3 regions of the Serratia symbiotica genome follow, and region 1 is predicted to be linked to each of the others. Evidence: predicted binding sites of a transcription regulator. Region 1 holds the regulator's gene; each other region holds the start of a gene.
What was found. Region 1 encodes PurR, which represses purine synthesis genes. Its sites were predicted from a motif close to CANGCAAACGTTTGCNTG; they were not measured.
Positions count from the first base shown of each region.

Region 1 (8,372 bases):
TCGATCATCATCTTCTGGGCAAAGATCACTTCTTCTACCGGGATCTCAACCCCCAGATCACCACGGGCGACCATGATGCCATCGGACGCTTCGAGGATTTCGTCGAAGTTGTTAAGACCTTCTTGGTTTTCAATCTTGGAAATGATTTGGATTTGCTCACCGCCGTGGATTTTCAGGTGCTCACGGATTTCCAGCACGTCAGAACGCTTGCGGATAAAAGAGGCAGCAACGAAGTCCACGCCTTGTTCACAGCCAAAAATCAGGTCATGCTTGTCTTTTTCAGCCAGTGCAGGTAGTTGGATGGAAACGCCCGGCAGATTAACGCCTTTGTTTTCACCCAGATCGCCGTTGTTCAGCACCTTACAGATCACTTCATTCTCGGTTACCTTGATGACTTCCATGCCGATCAAGCCATCATCAACCAGTACGGTATCGCCGATTTTCAGGTCGGCTGAGAAACCGGTGTAGGTCACCGCAACGCGTTCGCTATTACCGATGACGCTTTGATCGGTGGTGAAGGTAAAAGTCTGGCCGGCAACCAGAGAAGCATCTTTGCCGTCTTCCAGTTTCATGGTACGGATTTCCGGACCTTTGGTATCCAGCAGGATGCCGGCATTGAGTCCGGTTTTGTCCATCACGGTGCGCATTGTATGAATGCGTTTACCGTGCTCTTCATAATTGCCGTGTGAAAAGTTGAGGCGCATGACGTTCATGCCCGCGTTCAGCAGCTTGGTGAGCATTTCTTCTGATTCGGTTTTGGGGCCGATGGTACAAACAATCTTGGTCTTTTTCATGACAGAGTTTTCTACAAGTTGTGATTAAAAAAACGAATAAAACCAGCAGTAGAGCTGTTGGTATGGAATTTGTCTTTTGCCTGATGGTGCAAAATAAGGTTTAAGGATAGGTGATGACAGTCGAAATGGTGCGGAAAAGTTCGACCCGCGCTGGAGTGTACAGGGGGCGATGCCGCGCAACAAGATGAGATGAAAATGTATTGTTATGACGTTTTTGCAGATCAAGTGTTGAAGCCATTCAACTGAAAGACGTTGCATATTATAAGGCTAAGTGGTGGGAAACAAAATAAAAACCTAGGATGGCCCGCTACTGCGTGCGCAAATAAGCTTAGGAACCAGGAATAAGGAGAATAAATCCAGACAAAACCATAACTTGGTGCGTCCGAGTGGACTCGAACCACCGACCCCCACCATGTCAAGGTGGTGCTCTAACCAGCTGAGCTACGGACGCACTACACAGGCTCAGGATTTGGTGCGTCCGAGTGGACTCGAACCACCGACCCCCACCATGTCAAGGTGGTGCTCTAACCAACTGAGCTACGGACGCATCTTTTCCTGTCTGTCATGGCTGACAGCGGGGACGAATATTAACGAGCTACCTGTGAGTTGGCAAGGGGGAAAAGGCAATTTTATTCGGTATTTCACGCGATTGCTGTGCGAGTGAGCAGCAAGGTGCCCTTTTCACAAAGGCTGTTAGCGGCTCGATCGTTGTAAGATCAACATGGCCGGTTGTTTATGTAGCCAACGGATGCGCAGCACCACCATGATAGCGGCGAAAGTCAAGCCGATGATAAAACCGATCCAGAAGCCACTTGGCCCCATTGCTGGCACCAGGATATCGGTTAGCGCCAATAAGTAGCCGCATGGCAAGCCCAGGATCCAGTAAGCGATAAGGGTGATGAAAAAGATCGCGCGAGTGTCTTTATAGCCGCGCAGCACACCGCTGCCGATCACCTGAACAGAATCCGATATCTGATAAATTGCTGCTAACAGCATAAGCTGCGAAGCCATCGCCACCACCGCTGGATTGCCGTTGTACAGCAGGGCGATCTGCTCACGGAAGATGGTGGTAAAGAGTGCAGTGCAGGTAGCCATGATGATGCCGACGCCTATGGTGGTATAGGTGGCCACCCGTGCCCCCTCAATCGAACCTTCCCCAAGGCGGTAACCAACGCGGATGGTGGCACCAACGCCGAGAGACAGCGGCAATACGAACATCAGGTTGCTGAAATTAAGTGCGATCTGGTGGCCGGCAACGGCCACGATCCCCAGTGGTGAAACCAGCAGCGCCACTACGGCGAAAAGCGTTACTTCAAAGAACAGTGCTAGTGCCATCGGCATGCCAATGCCGATCAGGCGTTTCAATGCTGCCCAGTCCGGCCTAGGGTGTTCGCTTATCAGCGGTTTGATGTCGTGCTGCGAGGGTGCTCGTTTGACGTACCAGCGTATCATAAGGAACATGAGCCAGTAGACGCTGCCAGTGGCCACGCCGCAGCCAACCCCCCTAATTGCGGCATGCCAAATTTGCCGTAGATAAAAATGTAGTTGATCGGAATATTGATCAGCAGGCCGATAAAGCCGATCACCATGCCTGGTTTAGTTTTGGACAAGCCTTCACACTGGTTGCGTATCACCTGGAAGAACAGATAGCCCGGAGCGCCCCACATGATGGCATGCAGGTAGCCGAGTGCTTTGCTTGCCAATTGTGGGTCGATGCTATGCATGGTGTCGATGACCCACTTGCAGTTGTAAAGTAAAACGATCAGCAGCAGCGATACGCCGCCAGCTAACCAAAAGCCTTGCCGTACCTGATGGGCAATGCGATCGCGCCGGCCAGCACCGTTAAGCTGGGCAATCACGGGGGTTAATGCCAGCAGCAGCCCGTGACCGAACAGGATCGCAGGTAGCCAGATTGAAGTGCCGACCGCCACTGCAGCCATATCCGTGGCGCTGTAGGCCCCGGCCATAATGGTATCCACCACCCCCATGGCGGTTTGTGATATTTGCGCGATGATTACCGGGATGGCGAGAACCAATAAATTACGCGCTTCTAGGAAGTACTTCTGCACGCATACACCTTTCTGTTTTATTTATGAGTGGGAGGGTTGCCGTGAGCAGACAACAATAATTAAACTTTATCACAGTGGAATTTTGTCAAAAGAGTCTACCTATTCGGCGTGTTTAAGCAAATATTGCGATCAAAGAGTTTTCAGTGGGTTTGGTTTTACGCGTAAACTGGCATAAACGCGTTAACTCGTTCAGAAAAAAGAGGCATATATGTTCACCGGTATTGTACAGGGCACCGCACCCTTGGTCGCCATTGATGAGAAACCCAACTTCCGCACCCATGTGATTGAAATGCCTGCCGAACTATTGTCTGGGCTAGAGTTAGGTGCCTCGGTTGCCCATAATGGTTGCTGCCTGACGGTGACCGCCGTGGAAGGCACGCGCGTCAGTTTCGATCTGATCAAGGAAACGCTATGCCTGACCAACCTTGGCGAATTGGCGTTGGGTGACAGGGTCAACATCGAGCGTGCCGCCAGATTTAACGACGAAATTGGCGGCCATCTAATGTCCGGCCATATTATTTGCACGGCAGAAGTGGCCAAGATTTTGGCTTCGGAAAATAACCGCCAAATCTGGCTACGTATGCCCAATGCGTCACTGATGAAATATATCCTGCATAAGGGGTTTATTGGCATTGACGGCATCAGCTTGACCATCGGCGAGGTGGTGAATAACCGGTTCTGCGTGCATTTGATTCCCGAAACGTTAGAACGCACCACGCTGGGTAGAAAACGTTTGGGCGACAAAGTGAATATTGAGATCGACCCGCAAACACAGGCGGTAGTGGACAGCGTTGAACGGGTGCTCGCTAGCCGTGAAGCAAGGTTATCGGCGACGTTCAAGGACTGACAAGCTGGCGAGTAATAATGTATCACTATCAGTGGAGCAAACGGCTAACGTTTATCAGGAAACGCTGGTATTAGCGCACAGACGCCGTTTTATTGCCCGATAAATTAGCCCAGCGATTAATAGTGGGCTAGCAAATTCACGCCGTGCCGCCAACTGCTTTTCCTCGTTGTAGCCAATAGCCCACCGCAGCCAACACCACTGTAGAAAACATCACCGACACTGTCGCCAACAATGGCTGCGAGATAAATGCCGATACCAGCATGCTGGCGACAAAGCACAGACCGAGCTGCAAAGTGTTTTGCAACGCTGCGGCTTTGCCACTGCTTTCCGGAAATGCCATTAACGCATTCGCCACCATTATTGGATAGCCAGCACCATTAACCAAGGCCATGATGCAGAACGGGATCAACAAAGTGGTCAGGGTTGGTTCGCCCAGCATCGCCACTAGATACAGTGCTGCGATGCTTGCGCCATAAGTTACTAACAACCATGGCAGCAAGGTTTTACCCTTAATGCGATTTAGTGTGGTACGGTAGCCATAACCCCCCAACAGGAAAGCTAAGGTTTGCGGCATATAGCTTAGGCCAATATCATTTGGGCTGTAGCCCATATCGCTGAGGATAAACGGCGAACCGGTCAGCCAGGCGAAAAATCCGGCCGAACCGGCGGCGAACATCGCAACGTTGCCGCTGAACACGGGCGATTTGAACAACTGCCAGAAGCTGACACTACTGTTGCTTTGACCAGCTGCGTTTTCTGACCGGGTGCTTTTCTTCAGCAGTAATGTTGGTAGCAGTAGCAGGATGGAGAAGCCCAATAGCACGGCGAAGATCATGCGCCAACTTGTCTGGTTCAGCAGCCAGGCACCCATCAGCGGTGCCAACGCGGGGGATAACGCGACCAACGGCATGATCGTGGCGAATATGCGCCTGGCTTTGCCCTCACGGTAGCGGTCAACCACCAGCGCCTGCCAGGTAACAGCGGCGGAGCAGGCACCAATCGCCTGAATAAAGCGCAATAACCATAGCTGCACAGCATTTTGTACCCATAGCATGCCGAGGCAACCTAAGGCGAACAGCACCAAGCCGAGCAGCAGTACTGGCTTGCGGCCCAGATGGTCGGAAAGCGCACCCCACAGTAGCTGTGCAAAAGCGAAACCCGCTAGAAATACGCTCAGGCTGACACTGATCGCACCGGCAGAGATCTGTAATTCCTGCTGCATGGCACTAAAGGCAGGTAGGTACATGTCGGTGGCCAGATAACCCAATATGCTCAGGCCAGCGAGGTAACCCATAAAGCCAAAGGAATTTCGCATGGTATTTCTCGTTAATATTGTGTGATCGCAAGTTTTAGTGTCGAGAAAAGAACGGACACCGACTGGCGCAGTCAGTTGAACATCGTGGATGGCTATTTGCTCATACAGCAGGCGGTGTTTAACGGCGGTAGTCGATGAATGGGCCATCGGCCACCGAACGGCGTTCAAGCAGTTTCGGGTGCACTTCGATCACCTGTGACTCCTCACGTTTACTGATAATGCGATCCAGCAACATGCTAAACGCCATTTCACCTAGGCGTTCCTTCGGCTGATGGATAGTGGTCAGCGCCGGGGTGAAGTACCTGGCATTACGCACGTTATCATAGCCGATCACCGAAATATCCTGCGGCACACGTAGGCCCAGTTCGTCAGCGGCGCAGATGGCTCCCATCGCCATGATGTCGCCACCGCAAAATACAGCAGTTGGCCGTTGTTTTTGTGACAGGATTTGATGCATTGCCTGATAACCGGATTCTGGCTCAAAGTCGCCCTGAACGATCCACTCATTGCGCATCTTAATATTAGCTTCCTCCATGGCTTTCAGAAAACCCTGGTGACGCCCGCCACCGGTGTTGCGCACCAGTTGGCCCGGAATGGCACCAATATCACGGTGGCCGCGCTCGATCAGATAGCGGCCAGCCAAGTAACCGCCCTCGAAGGCATTGTCGACGATGGTATCAGTGAAATCCCCCCGTGCAGCCCCCCAATCCATCACCACCATGGGAATAGGGCGATATTCTTCCAGCATGCTCAACAGTTGTTCTGGGTATTCCGAGCACATTATTAGCAGGCCATCGACGCGCTTTTGTGCCAGCATAGCCAGATAGGCGCGTTGTTTGTTCAGATTATTGTGCGAGTTGCACAAGATCAGCGTGTAGCCCTTGCTATAGCAGCTATTTTCCACTGCTTCGATCACTTCAGCAAAATAGGGGGCCTCACTTGATGTGGCCAGCAGGCCGATCGATTTGGTGTGATTGACCTTCAGGCTGCGCGCCACGGCGCTTGGCGAATAATGCAACTCCTTGATTGCAGCACAAACGGCCGCTTGAGTTTCTTCGGCGACGAAACGAGTCTTATTGATGACGTGCGAAACGGTGGTAGTGGAAACGCCAGCGCGTTTGGCTACATCTTTGATCGTTGCCATATAATAAATGACTCCTGAACTCACATTTTACAATATGCAAGTATAATGTTAATCGTTTACCTGCGTAGATCCTTCTCCAGAAAAGCGAAAACTGAGTTTTTAGAGTTGTGGCCTTCGGCGCTTAGTCTGGGGGAACACATGCCGATACGCAGTTGTGAACTGCGAATTTTGTCGCATATTGAGCAAAAGTGGAAGAGGGAGTCGGCACTATAAACTGGGAATGATAATAAGATTTTATTGGCGAATTGTGAGAATATAATTTGGCACATTAATTGTGCGCCTTTTATCCTTGAAAAAGCCTCCCAGAGAAGGAATAGTGATGGATACTGACCTGAAGATGTCGTTGCTTGCCACGTTATGTGTGTTGGCGGTGATTATTGTTTTCTGTTTCACCGCTGTGCTGAACTGACCGCTAGCATTAAACCTAAATAAAGGCGCAGTTACTGTGCCTTATCCAGGGTTCTTCAACGCATGCACAGCGTTAGCGAATGGTTTGTGGCGTGACTACCCGGCGTGCACCGATGTAGTGATTCTGCCAATAGTCGTTGTTGAGTTGGCTGATGCGGATCTCTTCACCGGATCGCGGTGACTGTATAAATTTGCCATTGCCGAGATAGACCCCGACATGATCGGCTACGTTGTGATTGTGAATGCGAAAGAACACCAGATCACCGCTTTCCAGTTCGCTTTTCTTGATTGGCGCAGCATGGCGTAATTGGTACATTTCTTTGGTGGTGCGTGGCATCTTGATTTTCACCACATCTTTATAAGCGTAGTAAATTAGACCACTGCAATCAAAGCCGGTATGGGGTGAACTGCCCCCCCAGTGATAAGGCTTGCCCATTTGGCCCATCAGCTTGGCCATCGCCGTCTGTTTGGCATGCTGATAACGTTTTTTATGTGCCAGGCTGAGCTTCAATGGTTTTACATCGTGTGGGTGTATAGTTTTGGAAATACCGGGTTGACGTTGGTGGTCATAGCGCTTTTTGTCACCCTTTCTCGGTGGGACTACTTTAACAGTTTTGGCTATTTTCTGGGTTTTGGCCTTCAACGGTAACCTAGCGCTAACTTTTACTTTTTTTCTGACTTTCACCGCTTTTCTTTTCTGGGGGTCATCTGGTTGCGCTTCATTAGCAGCGTGACTTTTGCGCTGCTCGGTGGTAGTACGCGCCTGCGGTACAGCATGCGCTAGATTGAAGAAGAGTTGTGTAAGTAGCAGCATGGAAAGTATAAGAATTAAGCGCATGTCAACATCACCAACTTTGACTTTAAACGGATACCGAAGGCTGACAGTATTCCCGAATTTTTCCATATACAACAGCGAAGACATTATAAATAGTGATCCATATTGTGAGAAAAAGTTAACGGCATATTTTTTTATTTAAAATCAATTAATTAGTTTTTTAAAAACACGAACAGAATTTTGTGGATTAATTAAACACCGACTGAGGGGGGAAATTATGGGTTAAATGGTCGGATTAAAAATGTTATTCTGAATCCATATTTTAACCCGGAACGGTGTTTGCTGATAAGACGCGATCAGTAGCGGGTGATGCACTTGTAAAAGAGAGCATCTCTTATGACTACTACAGCCGTTAAAACAGCCCACATGATGCATGTGGTCGCTATGAGATGTCGATTGAGGAAACAAATAATGACGACAATGACGACGATTGAAAAAATTCAGCACCAGATCGCTGAAAACCCCATTTTGCTGTACATGAAAGGCTCACCAAAATTGCCAAACTGCGGTTTCTCTGCGCAGGCTGTGCAGGCGCTGTCTGCCTGCGGCGAGCGCTTTGCTTACGTGGATATTTTGCAGAACCCGGACATTCGTGCACAACTGCCTAAGTACGCTAATTGGCCGACTTTCCCACAACTGTGGGTAGACGGTGAATTGATTGGTGGTTGCGATATCATCATCGAAATGTATCAGCGTGGCGAACTGCAACAGCTTATCAAAGAAACAGCAGAGAAATACAGCGCGCAGCAAGACTCGCAGCCTTAATTGGCACGAGGTTTTTGTACCGCTATGTATGAGGTCGGGCGGTGCCAATGCAGACTGAGCCGCCCGACTATTGCTTAGCCGCCGAGATCGCCGAGGGTTAGTGGCCAGCCACCTAGACGTTTCCAGCGGTTAACTAGTTCGCAGAACAGTAAGGCGGTCTGCTCAGTGTCGTACAATGCTGAATGCGCCTGGCTA
Region 1 is NZ_CP050855.1:1,232,215-1,240,586, reverse strand. It holds gene pykF (pyruvate kinase PykF) at 1-794, opposite strand, end outside; tRNA gene SYMBAF_RS06275 (tRNA-Val) at 1,169-1,245, opposite strand; tRNA gene SYMBAF_RS06270 (tRNA-Val) at 1,265-1,341, opposite strand; partial or broken gene SYMBAF_RS06265 (MATE family efflux transporter) at 1,488-2,863, opposite strand; gene SYMBAF_RS06260 (riboflavin synthase) at 3,072-3,710, shown strand; gene punC (purine nucleoside transporter PunC) at 3,847-5,025, opposite strand; gene purR (HTH-type transcriptional repressor PurR) at 5,144-6,169, opposite strand; gene cydH (cytochrome bd-I oxidase subunit CydH) at 6,489-6,578, shown strand; gene SYMBAF_RS06240 (C40 family peptidase) at 6,651-7,415, opposite strand; gene SYMBAF_RS06235 (Grx4 family monothiol glutaredoxin) at 7,833-8,177, shown strand; gene rnt (ribonuclease T) at 8,252-8,372, opposite strand, start outside.

Region 2 (8,372 bases), 950 kb from region 1:
TCTGCGCCTGTGAACGGCTGCGGCAAAGCGGCCCGCGCTGAAGCTGAACCGTGCGCCGAAACGGCGTAGTGAAGTGTGTTTGTCCTGTCATGCCCTTTTCCCTTGGTGAATTCTCATGGCATCCGGATAGCGCTACGCCTGGATCTCACCAGACTACAATGATGGCAAAAGGGTAATTCACCACCAGGCGTGGAAGTGATGCAGCGGCCCGATACCACGCCCCACCTCTAGCGTATCCGCTTGCTGCAATGCCTGTTGCAGATAATCCTTGGCCGCCACCACCGTTGTAGCCCAATCTTCATGACGTGGGCGCAACGCAGCCAGCGCAGCCGATAGCGTGCAGCCAGTACCATGCGTATGGCTGGTGGCGACACGCGGTGCACTAAAGCGCTGCTCTCTGTCTGCGGTAAACAGCCAGTCTGGGCTTTCTTCCTCGTTCAGATGCCCCCCTTTCATCAACACTGCCTGGCAGCCCATCGCCATCAGCGCCCGCCCCTGTTGGCGCATTTGCTGTTCATTTTCCGCCGGGCTACAGGCCAGCAACGCTGCTGCCTCTGGCAGATTAGGCGTGATTAACGAGACCAGCGGCATCAGTTCACGGCGGATCGAGGCCACCGCCTCTGGTGCCAACAACGGATCGCCGCTTTTCGCCAGCATCACCGTGTCCAACACCACGAACACTGGTCGGTAGTGACGCAACCGCTCAGCGACCCTTTCGACGACATTGGCATTGGCCAGCATGCCAATCTTGGCGCTGTCGATGCGCACGTCACTGAACACAGAATCTAACTGGGCAGCGACGAACGCCGGATCGATGTTATACACCGACTGAACGCCGCAGGTATTTTGCGCCACCAGCGCAGTGATCACCGAGGTGCCATAAGCGCCCAGTGCCGAGAACACTTTCAGGTCAGCCTGAATGCCAGCACCACCACTGGGATCGGTACCAGCAATAGTTAATGCGTTAATGCGCTTCATTGCAAAATCCTCCATGTGCAGCAGGTACTGGCCTTTGATAAAGGCCGGGGCAACACTGCCCAGCGAGACGCCTGCCAAAATCAGGCCCGGTGACGAGATACGAATCATACACGGTGATCAAATCATCAGGCTTAGGTACCACCCTCACAAAGCGATTTAACCTTGGTGTCAAACACCCCAGAACGTGTTGTATTTGATAATTTGTGTGATTCATAGACATCGTTTCAATTTTCTCAGCTCAGGTTCAAGCTTGTCGTTCTGTTCTTGTATATGGTCTTCTCCGGGCTGATAGCTTGCCTGAACGGCATCAGAGTATGGTGTTGCTCAGCAAGTTCGAAGTGGCGCTACATCGGCGTTTTACCGTTGTGAGCGCTATGAGGACGTTCCCAATGGTAGCCGTGTTGCCATTATGCCAGTAAATCCTTGCTGCCTGCGATCTACTCTGACACTATCCTGCTGCATCACCGATGACAGATTTCACCCTACCCTCTACCTGGGTGGCCCGGTGATTAAGTACGATCTTTCCCGCGCACTGAAAGCCACCGGCATTAATAGCTCTACACCCTGTCAGTACACTTTGCAAAAATGCGTGGCGGGATGTGTCGCTATAAGAAAGCCCGCCCTGTTCAGAGGCGAATTGGTTGGGGCGTGGTAATATTATTTCTGCGCACCCTCTTCCATGTGCTGATGCATCTTCTCGTTTCATGCCGGTGAGGATATGAGTTTGCTGCTCTTCTTAGAACCTATCCCATTAGGCGATTCTATTTGCCATTTTAGCCCTGGGCAGTACTCACCATCTTCACGGACTCTCTGTATGCTCCGGTTATTGCGCGCTGTCCCTGTCCAAACAGGCTGCAACAATGTACGCCTACTGGGATAGGTTCTTATTTATATTCCAGCTTGATTTAACTGGCAATACTCTTCATCTTTTTCACATTTGATGCTCATTTTTCCTCTCAAAATAAATGGATTATTTGTTTTTCCATGTCCAAAGTATGGATAGTAGTAAACAGGGATCTTTGTTTTTTCCGCAAACCCTTTGATTACAGTTTTAAAAATGAGTCTTTCTTCGTCACTTGCTGATAAAGTATAGAATTGCCCAAATATAATCGCTTTGGGTTTAAATTCACGTTTATAAAGAATTTGATTTAATGTACGATCAAGTTGCTTGTAAGTTACCCCTGTATCTTCCATCAATAATATCTGATTTGGTAAGTATTTCTCATATTCAGTAGAAAAGAAAGACTGAAGCAATGTAAGATTCCCTCCCCCCAGCACCCCCGAAACGCCAGATTCAGCCTGTGAATTAAGGGGAATAATGCCGTTATATGAAACACCTTTTTTTATAGCTTCAAAAACCTGATCAAAGTTATTATTCATACTTATCCTTTCATGTTCCACGCCATTATAAATATCTTTATTATAAGCAGCAACAATTCCATGCACACTTTTCCAACCAATATAGTTATTCAAAAAATAATGGATTGCAGTTACGTCACTGAACCCGATAATTACTTTTTCCTTACTTTTCTTTATGCCTTCACTATTTTTATAAAGATAGGGGAAAATATTGATGGCTCCAGAACCTCCCCTGACAAACCATAAATATTTAACATTATCATCAGTCAGCGCATTAATTATATTTTTACCTCTTTCTTTATCGGTATTTACATATCCAAAATCTGATATTTGCTGATTGAGGTATTTTGTTTCTACAGTGTAACCTTTACTTTTCAAAAACGCTGAAATCTTAGGAATAGAACTTTCATCGTAAGCTGAAGAGCTTGAAATCAAATAAATTACTTTCCCATTATCCGCCAAACACTCAAAAGAAATGAGAAAAAAAAATACTTGAATAAGCCTACATAAACTAGTCATATTTTACCATCCATATCATTTTTATCACCTGGTTCTTCTCTATCAAAATTTAACGATAAACTCAATATTTACTCGATTTTTTGGTCGTGACGCAGACTGAGTGGTAATGATTGATGGTCAGATCCCCCCCAATGAGCTTATCGTGCATTTCTTCTGACTTCGAGAAATAGATAGTCCTGCGGGCCAGTCGTTTAAGATGGGTTCGCAAATTGAGATTATGCCGCTCTATCCGCTGGGTATATTTTTGCTGATGACATGACTGGTTGAGGGCAGTAAAGTCCGGTAGACAGGCCAGGCGTCAGTCATGTAGAAAGCGATAGTAAACAAGCTCAGCAAAGCCAGAAGCCGCCGTAAAGTCAGCGCATTACGTGGCCCCAGTACATGCGTGAGGCCCCGCTTTCTGATGCGGTCATAAGCGTAGAATAACCAGCGTGGATGACCTTTATTCTGTACATAAGACCACTGTTCATCGGCTTCACAGCAAATAACGACTTCAACGCCGGGTTCAACGTTTTGTGCTACCTGATGTGGTTAAATGGCGGAGAACAGTATTGAGGCTTATCTTCATCGCGGCATCCGGAACCATTCATTGCCATATCAACAATGGTCTGATGGGTTTCGGGTTTAGCACCGTTGTTATGTTTCATATAGCTGAAGGTAAAATCGTGAAATGTCTTCTCCCCTTTTCGTTTTGTTTTACTGTTACGCTTCTCTATAGCAGGCGATATTCCTGCATTTACGCGTTTTTTCGCTTCGAGTAGTTTTTCGCGCGCCTGCGCCAGAGAAATACCGTCACCATAGCGCCCACGACGCCCGTTAATTCGATAGTCATAGCGAAATATCACCTATCCCTTGGGGGATACGGTTACATACAGGCCATCACGATCGACAACCTTATAAAGTTTTTCCAGCGCTTTAAGGTTTTTTAGTCTGGTATCGGTCAACATTGGGCCACTCTTTATTGTGAAATTTTACCGTCACAACTGGCCTAAACCTGACGGTAAAATGGCCTGTAACACTGACAAAAAGATTCTTATACCGTCAGATTTACCGTTAAAAATAACCGATAGTACCTGATGGATATTAATGGCTAAAAATAAAAAAACCGCCTACAAATCAAGGCGGGTAGTATTATTTTGAATGGATATTAATCGTAGAAAACGCTCGCGGATCATTCCCACTCAATGGTCGCTGGCGGTTTGCCACTGATGTCGTATACCACGCGGGAAATGCCGTTTACTTCGTTGATAATGCGGTTGGAGACGCGGCCGAGAAAGTCATAGGGTAGATGCGCCCACTGTGCGGTCATAAAGTCGATAGTTTCCACTGCGCGCAGTGAAACAACCCAGTCGTATTTACGGCCATCGCCCATTACGCCCACCGAACGTACCGGCAGGAATACGGTGAACGCCTGGCTCACCTTGTTATACAGGTCAGCGTTGTGCAACTCTTCAATGAAGATGGCATCTGCACGGCGCAGCAGGTCGCAATACTCTTTCTTCACTTCACCAAGCACGCGCACGCCCAGACCAGGCCCAGGGAATGGGTGCCGGTACAGCATATCGGACGGCAGGCCCAGTTCCAGACCGATCTTGCGCACTTCATCTTTGAACAGTTCTTTCAACGGTTCGACCAGCCCCAGCTTCATCTCTTGCGGCAGGCCACCCACGTTGTGATGCGATTTGATCACATGCGCTTTGCCAGTGGCGGAAGCAGCGGATTCGATCACGTCCGGGTAAATGGTGCCCTGCGCCAACCATTTCACGTCGGATTGCTTGCAGGCTTCTTCGTCGAACACTTCCACGAACACGCGGCCAATGATCTTGCGCTTGGCTTCTGGTTCGTCAACGCCAGCCAACTCGCTCAGGAAGCGATTCTCCGCCGCCACATGCACGATATTCAAGCCGAAACCGTCGCCGAACATTTCCAGCACCTGATCAGCTTCATTCAGGCGCAGCAAGCCGTTGTCGACGAAAACGCAGGTCAGACGTGTGCCAATGGCACGGTGCAGCAGCATCGCGGTTACAGAAGAGTCAACACCGCCGGACAGGCCGAGGATCACATGGTCTTCCCCCACTTGCTGGCGAATACGTTCAACCGCATCTTCAATGATGGTGGCCGGAGTCCACAGGGCTTCACATTGGCAAATGTCCAGAACAAAACGTTCTAGCATGCGCTGGCCCTGGTGGGTGTGAGTCACTTCCGGGTGGAACTGCACGCCGTAGAAACGTTTTTCTTCATTAGCCATAATGGCGAACGGGCAGCTATCGGTGCTGGCGATGGTCACGAAGTCAGATGGGATGGCAGTGACTTTGTCGCCGTGGCTCATCCACACGTCCAATAGCGGTTTGCCCAGCGGGCTGGTGATGTCCTCGATGCCACGCAACAGCGCGCACTCATTGACGACTTCCACCTGCGCGTAGCCGAACTCACGCTCGTTAGAACCCTGCACACAACCACCTAACTGCATCGCCATGGTCTGCATGCCGTAGCACACACCCAACACCGGCACATCGGCAGTAAACACGTACTCAGGGGCGCGCGGGCTGCCGTCTGCGGTGGTGCTTTCCGGGCCACCGGAAAGGATGATGCCGCTAGGATTGAATTCGCGGATCTGTTCTTCGTTCACATCCCAGGCCCATAGCTCACAGTAAACGCCGATTTCGCGCACGCGGCGGGCAATCAATTGGCTATATTGTGAACCGAAATCCAGAATAAGAATGCGATACTTATGGATATTTTTTTTCATAATAAAGCGAATTCCAGCAACAAAAATAAAGGAAAAATCAAATCGTCTGGGGCAAGGCCCATCAGTAAGTTGTCACCCGCCGTACCCTATACGCCGTTGACATTAAGTCCAATGAACCATGCCCCCTTGAAATCAACCCATGCGGTAGTTCGGCGACTCTTTGGTGATGGTCACATCGTGTACATGGCTTTCCTGAATACCAGCGCCACTAATACGCACAAACTCTGCCTTGGTGCGCAGTTCGTCGATGGTGGCACAGCCAGTCAGACCCATGCAGGAGCGCAGCCCCCCCATCTGCTGATGCACGATGGCTTTCAGCATGCCTTTGTAGGCTACACGGCCTTCGATACCTTCTGGCACCAGTTTGTCGGCGGCGTTATCGGTTTGGAAGTAACGGTCAGAAGAACCTTTGGACATCGCACCCAGCGACCCCATGCCACGATAGGACTTGAACGAACGCCCCTGGTACAGCTCGATTTCACCCGGTGATTCTTCGGTACCTGCTAGCATGGAGCCAACCATCACGCAGGAGGCACCCGCCGCGATAGCCTTGGCGATGTCGCCAGAGAAACGGATGCCACCATCGGCGATAACCGGGATACCGGTGCCTTCCAGCGCGTCAACCGCATCAGCGATGGCCGTGATCTGTGGTACGCCTACACCAGTGACGATGCGGGTGGTGCAGATAGAACCAGGGCCAATGCCCACTTTCACCGCGCTCACCCCCGCCTCAGCTAAGGCTTTGGCACCGGCGTCGGTGGCAACGTTGCCACCGACGATCGGCAAGTCGGGGTATTTGGCACGGGTTTCTCGAATACGTTGCAGCACACCTGCGGAGTGGCCGTGTGAGGAGTCGATCAGCAGCACGTCAACACCTGCGGCGACCAGCGCATCAACGCGCTGTTCATTACCGGCACCCGCACCAACCGCCGCACCTACACGTAACCGGCCATGCTCGTCTTTACAGGCGTTGGGCTTGCGTTCTGCTTTCTGGAAGTCTTTAACGGTGATCATGCCCAGCAGGTGGAAGCTGTCATCCACCACCAGCGCTTTTTCAACGCGTTTTTCGTGCATTTTTTGTAGCACGATTTCGCGCGCTTCACCTTCTTTCACCGTGACCAGGCGTGCTTTCGGCGTCATCACTGCGGTGACCGGCTGGTTCAGATCGGTAACGAAGCGCACGTCGCGCCCGGTAATGATCCCCACTAACTCATTGTCTTCGGTAACAACCGGGTAACCAGCGAAGCCGTTGCGAGCAGTCAGCGTTTTAACTTCTTGTAAGGTGGTTGCTGGGGTGACGGTCTGTGGGTCGGTCACTACACCGCTTTCATGTTTCTTCACCCGGCTGACTTCTTCAGCCTGGCGTTCGATAGACATGTTTTTGTGAATAAAACCCAGGCCACCTTCCTGCGCCAGCGCGATAGCCAAGCTAGATTCGGTTACGGTATCCATGGCGGCGGACAACATAGGGATATTCAGGCGGATATTTTTAGTCAGCTGCGTGCCGAGTTCTGCGGTATTAGGCAGAACCGTGGAATGGGCAGGAATCAGGAGTACATCGTCAAACGTCAACGCTTCTTTAACAATACGTAGCATGGGCAATATCTCACCAGGGTGGGCTGTGAAAGGGATAAAATATTGCCGTGGCATTATACAGAGCGTAATCGGTTGCCTCCAGCACTTTCTTGCAAAAACCCTTGATTACCTTTTTTAGCCATGTAGTATCGGGCAATTGAGTGCTTGTTTTAAGATTTGATTTGGATCACATGTCGCTAGCTCCCCCACCGTCCATTTTTACCGTAAGCCGCTTAAATCAGGCTGTTCGACAACTGCTGGAAATGGAAATGGGGCAGATATGGATCTCTGCTGAAATCTCCAACTTTTCCCAGCCAACATCCGGCCACTGGTATTTCACCTTGAAAGACGATTGCGCGCAGGTGCGCTGTGCGATGTTCCGCAACAGCAACCGCCGTACCACTTTCCGGCCGCAGAACGGCCAGCAGGTTCTGGTGCGCGCCAGCATCACCCTATACGAACTGCGTGGCGATTATCAACTGATCGCCGAGAGTATGCAGCCTGCCGGCAACGGCCTGTTGCAACAGCAGTTCGATCAACTAAAGCAGCACCTGAGCGACGAAGGTTTATTCGACCCACAGTTCAAACAGCCACTGCCTAGCCCAGCCAAATGCGTTGGGGTGATCACCTCCGCCAACGGCGCGGCGTTGCATGATATCTTGCAGGTGCTGCAACGGCGTGATCCTTCACTGCCGATCATTATTTACCCCACCTCAGTGCAGGGCGAGGACGCGCCAATGCAGGTGGTGCGCGCCATCGAAACCGCCAACCGCCGTGATGAATGCGATGTGCTGATCGTTGGCCGGGGTGGAGGTTCGCTGGAAGATCTGTGGAGTTTCAATGATGAACGCGTAGCACGCGCGATATTCGCCAGCCAGATCCCGATCGTCAGCGCAGTCGGCCATGAAACCGATGTGACTATCGTCGACTTTGTCGCCGATCTGCGTGCGCCGACCCCTTCCGCTGCCGCTGAACTGGTCAGCCGCAATCAGCTTGAGCTAGTGCGTCAGTTGCAGTCGCAGCAACAACGGTTGGAAATGGCGATGGATTACTATCTGGTCCGGCGTCAACAGCAGTTCACACGCATTCACCACCGTTTGCAGCAGCAACATCCGCACCTGCGGCTGGCGCGCCAGCAGACGCTGCTGTTCAAATTACAACGCCGTCTGGAAGAGGGCACGCAAAATCAGTT
Region 2 is NZ_CP050855.1:2,182,413-2,190,784, forward strand. It holds gene thiD (bifunctional hydroxymethylpyrimidine kinase/phosphomethylpyrimidine kinase) at 178-978, opposite strand; partial or broken gene SYMBAF_RS10950 (IS481 family transposase) at 1,189-1,385, opposite strand; gene SYMBAF_RS10955 (LD-carboxypeptidase) at 1,867-2,856, opposite strand; partial or broken gene SYMBAF_RS10960 (IS1 family transposase) at 2,918-3,491, opposite strand; partial or broken gene SYMBAF_RS18470 (Arm DNA-binding domain-containing protein) at 3,570-3,701, opposite strand; gene guaA (glutamine-hydrolyzing GMP synthase) at 4,028-5,605, opposite strand; gene guaB (IMP dehydrogenase) at 5,738-7,201, opposite strand; gene xseA (exodeoxyribonuclease VII large subunit) at 7,372-8,372, shown strand, end outside.
Region 2: the regulator PurR is predicted to act here: its motif matches at 7,263-7,280, upstream of guaB (IMP dehydrogenase).

Region 3 (8,372 bases), 1.3 Mb from region 1:
CCCAGCAAGGCTAGCCCCCAGATTACCGCCATCAGCCCCTTGGCCAGCGGCGAGTTCAACCCTATCAGCAAAAATGGCGTGTAAGTCCCGGCAATCAAAAGATAAATCGCGCAGTGGTCAAACTTTTTCAGCCAGTGCTTCACCTTCTGATGAGGAATAGCATGGTAGAGCGTGGAGGCGAGAAACAGCAGGATCATGCTGCCGCCATACAGGCTGTAGCTGGTGATGGCCGTTACGTCTGCGCCAGTGTCCACCGCCTGCACCAGCAGCAGTACCAGGCCGACAATGCCGAATACCAGCCCAATGCCGTGGCTGATGCTGTTGGCAATCTCCTCCGCCCAAGGATAAGGTACGGCGGCGATTTTCTGGTCGCCAATTTTTTCTATGCCCTTTTTTCCCATATAGCAAAATCCTTTAAAACCTATATTGCTCAAGATTTCCACATCGCAGCTTAAGTTAAGAATAATTCCAGTGTACACGTGTAGGCTAAAATAAAACTGTGAATGTGGGTACGCCGCACAAAAAAGCACCGCATGATGCGATGCCCTCCGAATACAAATTTTGCCGAAACTGTTATTAGGCTATGTAGGTATGGCGCTGCTGGCAGTCAATGAGCAGGCACAGCCTAGTATTCGCTCACTGGCACACAGGAACAGAACAGGTTGCGATCGCCGTACACGTCATCCAGACGTTTGACGCTTGGCCAGTACTTGTTTTCGCGTACGCTATCGGTTGGGAACACCGCCAGCTCACGGCTGTAAGCATGCTGCCAGTCGCCGACCAGTTCCGCCTGAACGTGTGGCGCATTCACCAGCGGGTTATCTCCCAGCGGCCATTCACCTTGCGCAACGCGGTCGATCTCGCTGCGGATAGCCAGCATGGCATTGATAAAGCGATCCAGCTCCACCTTGCTTTCCGATTCGGTCGGCTCAACCATCAATGTGCCAGCAACCGGGAACGACATCGTCGGCGCATGGAAACCGTAGTCGATCAGGCGTTTAGCGATATCCATTTCACTGATGCCGGTCTCTTCTTTAAGCGGACGTATGTCGAGGATGCATTCGTGCGCCACGCGATGATCGCGGCCGGTATACAGCACCGGATAGGCGTCTTTCAGGCGGGTAGCGATATAGTTAGCGTTGAGGATCGCCACCTGGCTGGCCTGTTTCAAGCCCTCCGCCCCCATCATGCGGATGTACATCCAACTGATTGGCAAGATCGATGCACTGCCAAACGGCGCTGCGGATACTGCGCCCTGCTGGGTGGTCACGCCATCGATCTGCACCACGCTATGGCCCGGCACGAACGGTGCCAGGTGTGCTTTTACACCGATAGGCCCCATGCCTGGGCCGCCGCCGCCATGCGGAATGCAGAAGGTTTTGTGCAGATTGAGGTGCGAAACATCCGCTCCGATATAGCCCGGCGTGGTGATGCCTACCTGGGCATTCATGTTGGCACCATCCAGATAAACTTGGCCGCCGAACTGGTGCACGATCTGGCACACCTCGCGGATGGTTTCTTCATACACGCCGTGAGTCGATGGGTAGGTCACCATGATACACGACAGCGCGTCGCCTGCCTGCTCCGCCTTAATACGCAGATCGTGCAGATCAATGTTGCCGTTTTTGTCGCAGGCCACCACCACTACGCTCATACCCGCCATCTGGGCGGAAGCAGGATTGGTGCCGTGTGCAGAGTTTGGGATCAGACAGATATGGCGACCCACTTGATTGCGGCTTTCGTGGTAACGACGGATCGCCAACAGGCCAGCGTATTCACCCTGCGCGCCAGAGTTAGGCTGCATGCAAACTGCGTCATAGCCAGTCAGTTGCACCAGCCACTGCGACAATTGGCCGATCAACTGCTGATAACCCGCTGCTTGCTCAGGTGGGCAGAACGGGTGTAGGTCGGAAAATTCAGGCCAGGTGATCGGGATCATTTCCGCCGCCGCATTCAGCTTCATGGTGCAGGAACCCAGCGGGATCATCGCTTGGTTCAGCGCCAGATCCTTGCGCTCCAGATAGTGCATGTAACGCATCATCTCGGTTTCGCTGTGGTAGCGGTTGAATACCGGGTGAGTCAGGATCGGATCTTTGCGCAGCAAATTGGCCGGGATAGACTGGCTGTTTTTGCTCACCATTGCGTCCAGTGTGTCGATATTCAGGCCGTGTTTGTCACCCACCAGCAGGGTAAACAGCGTTTGCACGTCTTCGCGTGAGGTGGCTTCGTCCAGCGTAATGCCCACGGCCCCCTGAATGTCAGTGCGCAGATTGATACCGAAGCTCCGTGCACGTTCCAACAGCGCCGTTTTATCTTTCACTTCAACCGTCAGGGTGTCGAACCAGGTTTTATGGCGCAGCGTCAAACCGGTTTGTTGCAACCCAGCAGCCAGAATGTCGGCCAGGCGGTGGATACGCCCGGCGATGCGTTGCAGCCCCGATGCACCATGGTACACCGCATACAGGCTGGCGATGTTGGCCAGCAGCACCTGCGAGGTACAAATATTCGAGTTAGCCTTTTCACGGCGGATATGCTGTTCACGCGTTTGCATCGCCATGCGCAACGCGGTGTTGCCAGCCGCATCGCGGGAAACGCCGATGATACGGCCCGGCATTGCGCGTTTGAATTCATCGCGACAAGCGAAGAAAGCCGCATGCGGCCCGCCATAGCCCATCGGTACGCCGAAGCGCTGCGCGGAACCGAACACGACATCAGCACTCGGTGCAGCCAGCAGCACCAACGCCATAATATCAGCGGCTACGCTGGTGACGATGTTACGGGATTTCAGCTCGGCCAGCAGCGCGCGGTAATCGTGAAGTTCGCCAGTGGTACCCACCTGCGGTAGCAGCACACCGAATACCCCTTCCCACTCCCGCACTTTTTCAGCTTTATCGACAATCACCTCGAAACCAAAGGTTGCAGCGCGGGTACGCACCACGTCCAACGTTTGTGGATGCACGTCATCCGCCACGAAGAAACGGTTAGCCCCCTTCAGCTTGCTGGCGCGTTTAGCCAGCGCCATCGCTTCAGCGGCAGCGGTCGCTTCATCCAGCAGCGAGGCGGAGGCCAGATCCAAGCAGGTCAGATCGCGCGTCAGAGTCTGGAAGTTCAGCAGCGCCTCCAGACGGCCCTGCGACACTTCCGGCTGATAGGGAGTATAGGCGGTGTACCAGCCTGGATTTTCCAACATGTTGCGCTGGATCACCGGCGGCGTCAGCACCGCGCTGTACCCCATGCCAATGTACGATTTGTAACGCTGATTCTGCGAGGCGATCGCCTTCAGTTCGGCCAATGCCTGATGTTCCGTGGCCGCGTTGCCCACCGGCGGCGGCTCCGGCAACTGAATATCTGCGGGCAAAATCTGTTGGATCAGCGCGCTGAGCGTGCGTGCGCCCACCGTTGCCAGCAACGCCTGCTGTTGTTCCGCAGAAGAGCCGATGTGGCGCTCAATGAACGCTTCGCTGTGTTCAAGTTGGCTGAGTGTCTGAGTCATTGCTACACATTCCTGAATGCTTGCGTGGTACGGGATATCACCTGAGCTAAAACGCCCCGCTAGGTTTGGGGCGTCACATTGATTACTCGTCGATAGAAGCCTGATAGGCTCCAGCATCCAGCAGGTTGCCCAGTTCACCGACGTCGGACGCCTTGATACGGAACAGCCAGCCTTCGCCGTAGGGTGCGCTGTTCACCCGCTCCGGTGCACTTTCCAGTGCGTCGTTAACCGCAATGATTTCACCGCTGATTGGCGCGTAGATGTCAGAGGCGGCTTTCACCGATTCCGCCACCGCACAATCGTCACCGGCAGAGACGATTGTGCCTATTTCTGGCAAATCGACAAACACCATGTCGCCCAGCAATTCCTGCGCATGCTCGGTGATCCCTACCAAGTATTCACCATGACCTGCGTCACACACCCATTCATGGGAGGTGGCGTATTTCAATTCTGTTGGCACATTGCTCATCGCCAGTTACTCCTTTAAAGAAATGAGAGAATCAATCAATAAACATCAGTGAACCAGTGACTTGCCAGCACGGACAAAGCCGGGTTTGGTCACCTTGACCGGCATCTCACGGTTGCGGATCTGCACGATAGCCTGCTCGCCGACACCCATAGGCACGCGCGCCAAGGCGATGCTGAAGCCTAAAGTCGGAGAGAACGAACCGCTGGTGATCACCCCTTGGCGTGTCTGCCCCACTTCGTCGGTGAAACGCACTGGCAGCCCATGGCGTAGTACGCCTTTTTCCGTCATGATCAAGCCGACCAGTTGTTCGCTGCCCAGCTCACGCTGCTGTTCCAGGGCAGCGCGGCCGATGAACTGACGATCTTCCGGTATCCAAGCAATGGTCCAACCCATGTTGGCGGCCAACGGTGAAACGCCTTCGTCCATGTCCTGACCATACAGGTTCATGCCCGCTTCCAGACGCAAGGTGTCACGCGCTCCCAACCCCGCTGGCTTGACGCCTGCGGCCAGTAGCTGCTGCCAGAAGCCTGCCGCCTGCTCTTTCGGCATGGCGATTTCATAACCAGCTTCACCGGTGTAGCCGGTAGTGGCGATAAACAGATCCCCGCTCTGTACGCCGAAGAACGGCTTCATGCCTTCAACCGCGCTTTTTTGCTCCGGGGTAAATAGGGTGGCGGCGCGCTCTTGAGCCTGTGGACCTTGCACCGCGATCAACGCCAGATCGTCACGCACCGTCAGCGATACGCTATACGGCACGGCATGCGCTTCGATCCAAGACAGGTCTTTTTCGCGCGTGGCGGAGTTCACTACCAGGCGAAAATAATCTTCAGCGAGGAAATAGACGATCAGATCGTCGATCACACCACCGGAGTCATTCAGCATGCCGGTATACAGTGCTTTACCGGGTTGAGTAAGCTTGGCGATATCGTTCGCCAGCAGATAACGTAGGAAATCACGGGTACAGGCTCCGTGCAGATCCACGATAGTCATATGGGAGACATCGAACACGCCAGCATCCTGCCGCACGGCGTGATGCTCATCAATTTGTGAGCCATAGTGCAATGGCATCATCCAGCCATGAAAGTCTACCATGCGCGCTCCACACGCCATATGCTGGTCGTACAATGGGGTTTGCTTTGTCATCTTTTCCCTTTTTCCATTTGATCGCTAGAAGATAGGGGCAGTCACGCAATACGCCACTGATGCCATGGCGCACTGACTGCTCGGCAGAAACGCTGCGCTGGTGCAACCCAAAATTGCGGCCAACCCTGATAACGCAAACGTTACCTTTCCCTGAACTTATCACTGAACGCCCCCATTAACTATCAGTTAAAATAGGCTCGACAATGTTCAGGTACAGAAAAATGCCGGGCTAGTGTGTAGAGTTTTTCACTAAAAAAATGCGATTAAAGGCACAAAATAAAAAATTAGCAGGAAAAAACACGGGGTTATATAACATACCGGTGACCACACGCAGAATTCCGCCTTTTGATAGCCGACCAGCGGATTAGAAAAAATCATGATAAAAACACCTGAAATGAGATTATTTCAAATGAAGGGTGATTGAAGAAAACCAGGGAAATTCATAGGCTCCCACTGGGAGCCTGACCAGAAAGATTAAGAACCTATCCCATTAGCTATTTTATTTGCCATTTTGGCCCTGGGCAGTGCTCACCATCCCCACAGACTCTCTGTACGCTCAGCTTGTTCCACGCTGTCCGTATCCAAACTGGCTGCAACAATGTACGCCTACTGGAATTGGCTCTTGGCCAGCCATTCCGGCAAATCATTCAGACCCATCGCCTGACGCACCAGTTTCGGTTTGACACCCGGCAGGCTATCCGCCAGCCGTAGGCCAATGCCACGCAACAACTTTTTTACCGAATGATGGCCGTCGAACAACTCATGGAAACCTTGCATACTGGCTAACATCACCGCCGCACCGTGCTTGCGGCGGCGTTCATAGCGGCGCAGATACAGATGCTGGCCGATGTCTTTCCCTTGGTGCTGTAAGCGCCGCAGTTCGCAGATTAATTCTGCGGCATCCATAAAGCCCAAATTCACCCCCTGCCCAGCCAACGGATGCACCGTGTGCGCCGCATCGCCAACTAGCGCCAAGCGATGCGCGGCGAAACTGCGTGCATAGCGTCCCGTCAACGGGAAGGTCAGGCGCTCACTCTCCAAGCGGCAATTGCCCAGCCGCATGTCGAAGGCCATTGCTAATTGGCGATTAAATTGCTCCGGTGACAATTGCTTCAGCCGTTCTGCATTGAGCGGCGTCACTGACCAGACGATCGAACTCAGATACGGATCGCTGAACGGCAGGAATGCCAGAATGCCATCGCCATGGAATATCTGCCGCGCCGTGGCCAGATGTGGCACTTCGCTGCGGATGGTAGCTACTAACGCATGGTGACGATAATCCCAAAAGGTCAGCGGGATGTCGGCGTGCTGACGCAGCCATGAATGGGCACCATCAGCAGCGATCACCAACCGGGCACTCAACATACGGCCGTCTTCCAGCGTGATAAAAGCGTCGTTCTCGCCCCAAGCCACCTGTTTGAGCGCAGCTGGGGTAATCAGGGTGATATTAGACAAGCTTTCGGCACGTTTCCACAATACCTGTTGGATCACCGAGTTTTCGATAATATGGCCGAGATGGCTAAAGCCACACTCATCACCGCGAAAGGTGATTTTGCCGAAGCTATCACCATCCCACACCTCCATCGCGTGGTAAGTGCTGGCGCGCAGTTGGAGGATGTCCTGCCAGACACCGATATGTTGCAGCAAACACTCACTGGCAGCGTTGATGGCTGAGACGCGTAACGCAGGCAATTCCTGCGGCGGTGTCATATCCGGCTGCCGCTGTTCCAGCACCGCAATGCGTAGACCGCTGCCCTGTAGACCACAGGCCAGCGCCAGCCCTACCATACCGCCACCGGCAATAACCAAGTCAAATGATTGCATGCTGCTTATTTCCTTAAATAGCGCACCTCACGGGGCGGCGCGCTGATGTCAGTCTAACGTTCCACCCAGCCCAACGTGCGCTTGGCGAAGGCATTGCGCATCGCTGGCAAGCGCGCCATCGCCAGCAAACCCAGATTGCGGCCAACGATCAGCGAACCGTAGCAGTTAGCGAACAAACGGTTCAAACCATCGGTCACCGCAATTGTGGCTTGCTGATCCTGTTGCCGCCGTTGTTGATAACGGTTCAGCCATGCATAGCCACCGGGATCTTCGCCATTATACGCCGCTTCCGCCAGCGTTTCCGCCAGTGACATCACATCGCGCAGGCCGAGGTTAAACCCCTGCCCAGCGATCGGATGCAGCGTCTGTGCAGCATTACCCACCAACGCTAACCGGTGACTGACGTGCCGGTTGGCGGTCAGCAGGCTGAGCGGATAGCTATGACGTTTGCCAGCTTTTAGGATACGCCCCAAACGCCAGCCGAAAGCTTGTTGTAGCGCGTTGATAAAGCGCTTATCGTCCCAAGCATCAACCTGCTCGTGTTGTTCTCGCGCATGACACCACACCAGCGAACTGCGGCCTTGCGACATTGGCAGCATTGCCAGCGGCCCATAGCGGGTAAAGCGTTCAAAAGCGCGCCCCTGTGGATCTTCCGCAGTGGTGACATTAGCGATGGTGGCGAACTGCGGGTAATCACTCTGCTGCCACTGCATATTACAAGCCTGTGCCAGCGCAGAACGCGAACCGTCAGCCGCCACCAGCAGTTGCCCGCTGATACGCTGGCCGCTGTCCAGCAGCACCTCTACCTGCTCGGTGCTGCGGACTACATCAACCACCCGCGCCGGGCAGTGCAGCGTCACGCCAGGTGCCTTCGCCAGCAGCGCGAACAGCCGCTGACCGGCATCGTGCAGTTCGATCACCTGGCCGAGCGCAGCGACCTGAAAATCCTGCGCATGCAAATTAACAAAGCCAGCGTGACCGCGATCGCTAACGTGCACCTGGGTAATGGCCGTGGCGCAGTCGCGCAGCGCTGACCAGACGCCAATGCGCATCAACTGCTGACAGGTGCCTTGCGCCAGCGCGATAGCGCGGGCATCAAAGCCTGGGTGGCTACGGTCATCCGGGCGGTTAGCTTCAACCAGATCCACCGCCATGCTGCCCTGGGTTAGCACCGAGATAGCCAGCGCCAAGGTCGTCCCCGCCATACCACCGCCAACAATAATTACGCTCATTCGCTCTACCTTGCCGCCGCCATCAACGCTTCGATGGCGGCGGCATCTTTCACCACGCCAGCGGTCAGATTTTCATTGCCATCGGCGGTGATCAGAATATCGTCCTCAATGCGGATACCGATGCCGCGATACTCTGCTGGCACGTCCGCGTCCGGCGCGATATACAGCCCCGGCTCCACGGTCAGCACCATGCCCGGCTCCAGCACCCGAT
Region 3 is NZ_CP050855.1:2,526,717-2,535,088, forward strand. It holds gene trhA (PAQR family membrane homeostasis protein TrhA) at 1-401, opposite strand, end outside; gene gcvP (aminomethyl-transferring glycine dehydrogenase) at 626-3,493, opposite strand; gene gcvH (glycine cleavage system protein GcvH) at 3,576-3,962, opposite strand; gene gcvT (glycine cleavage system aminomethyltransferase GcvT) at 4,008-5,105, opposite strand; gene ubiI (FAD-dependent 2-octaprenylphenol hydroxylase) at 5,712-6,929, opposite strand; gene ubiH (2-octaprenyl-6-methoxyphenyl hydroxylase) at 6,983-8,161, opposite strand; gene pepP (Xaa-Pro aminopeptidase) at 8,167-8,372, opposite strand, start outside.
Region 3: the regulator PurR is predicted to act here: its motif matches at 5,236-5,253, upstream of gcvT (glycine cleavage system aminomethyltransferase GcvT).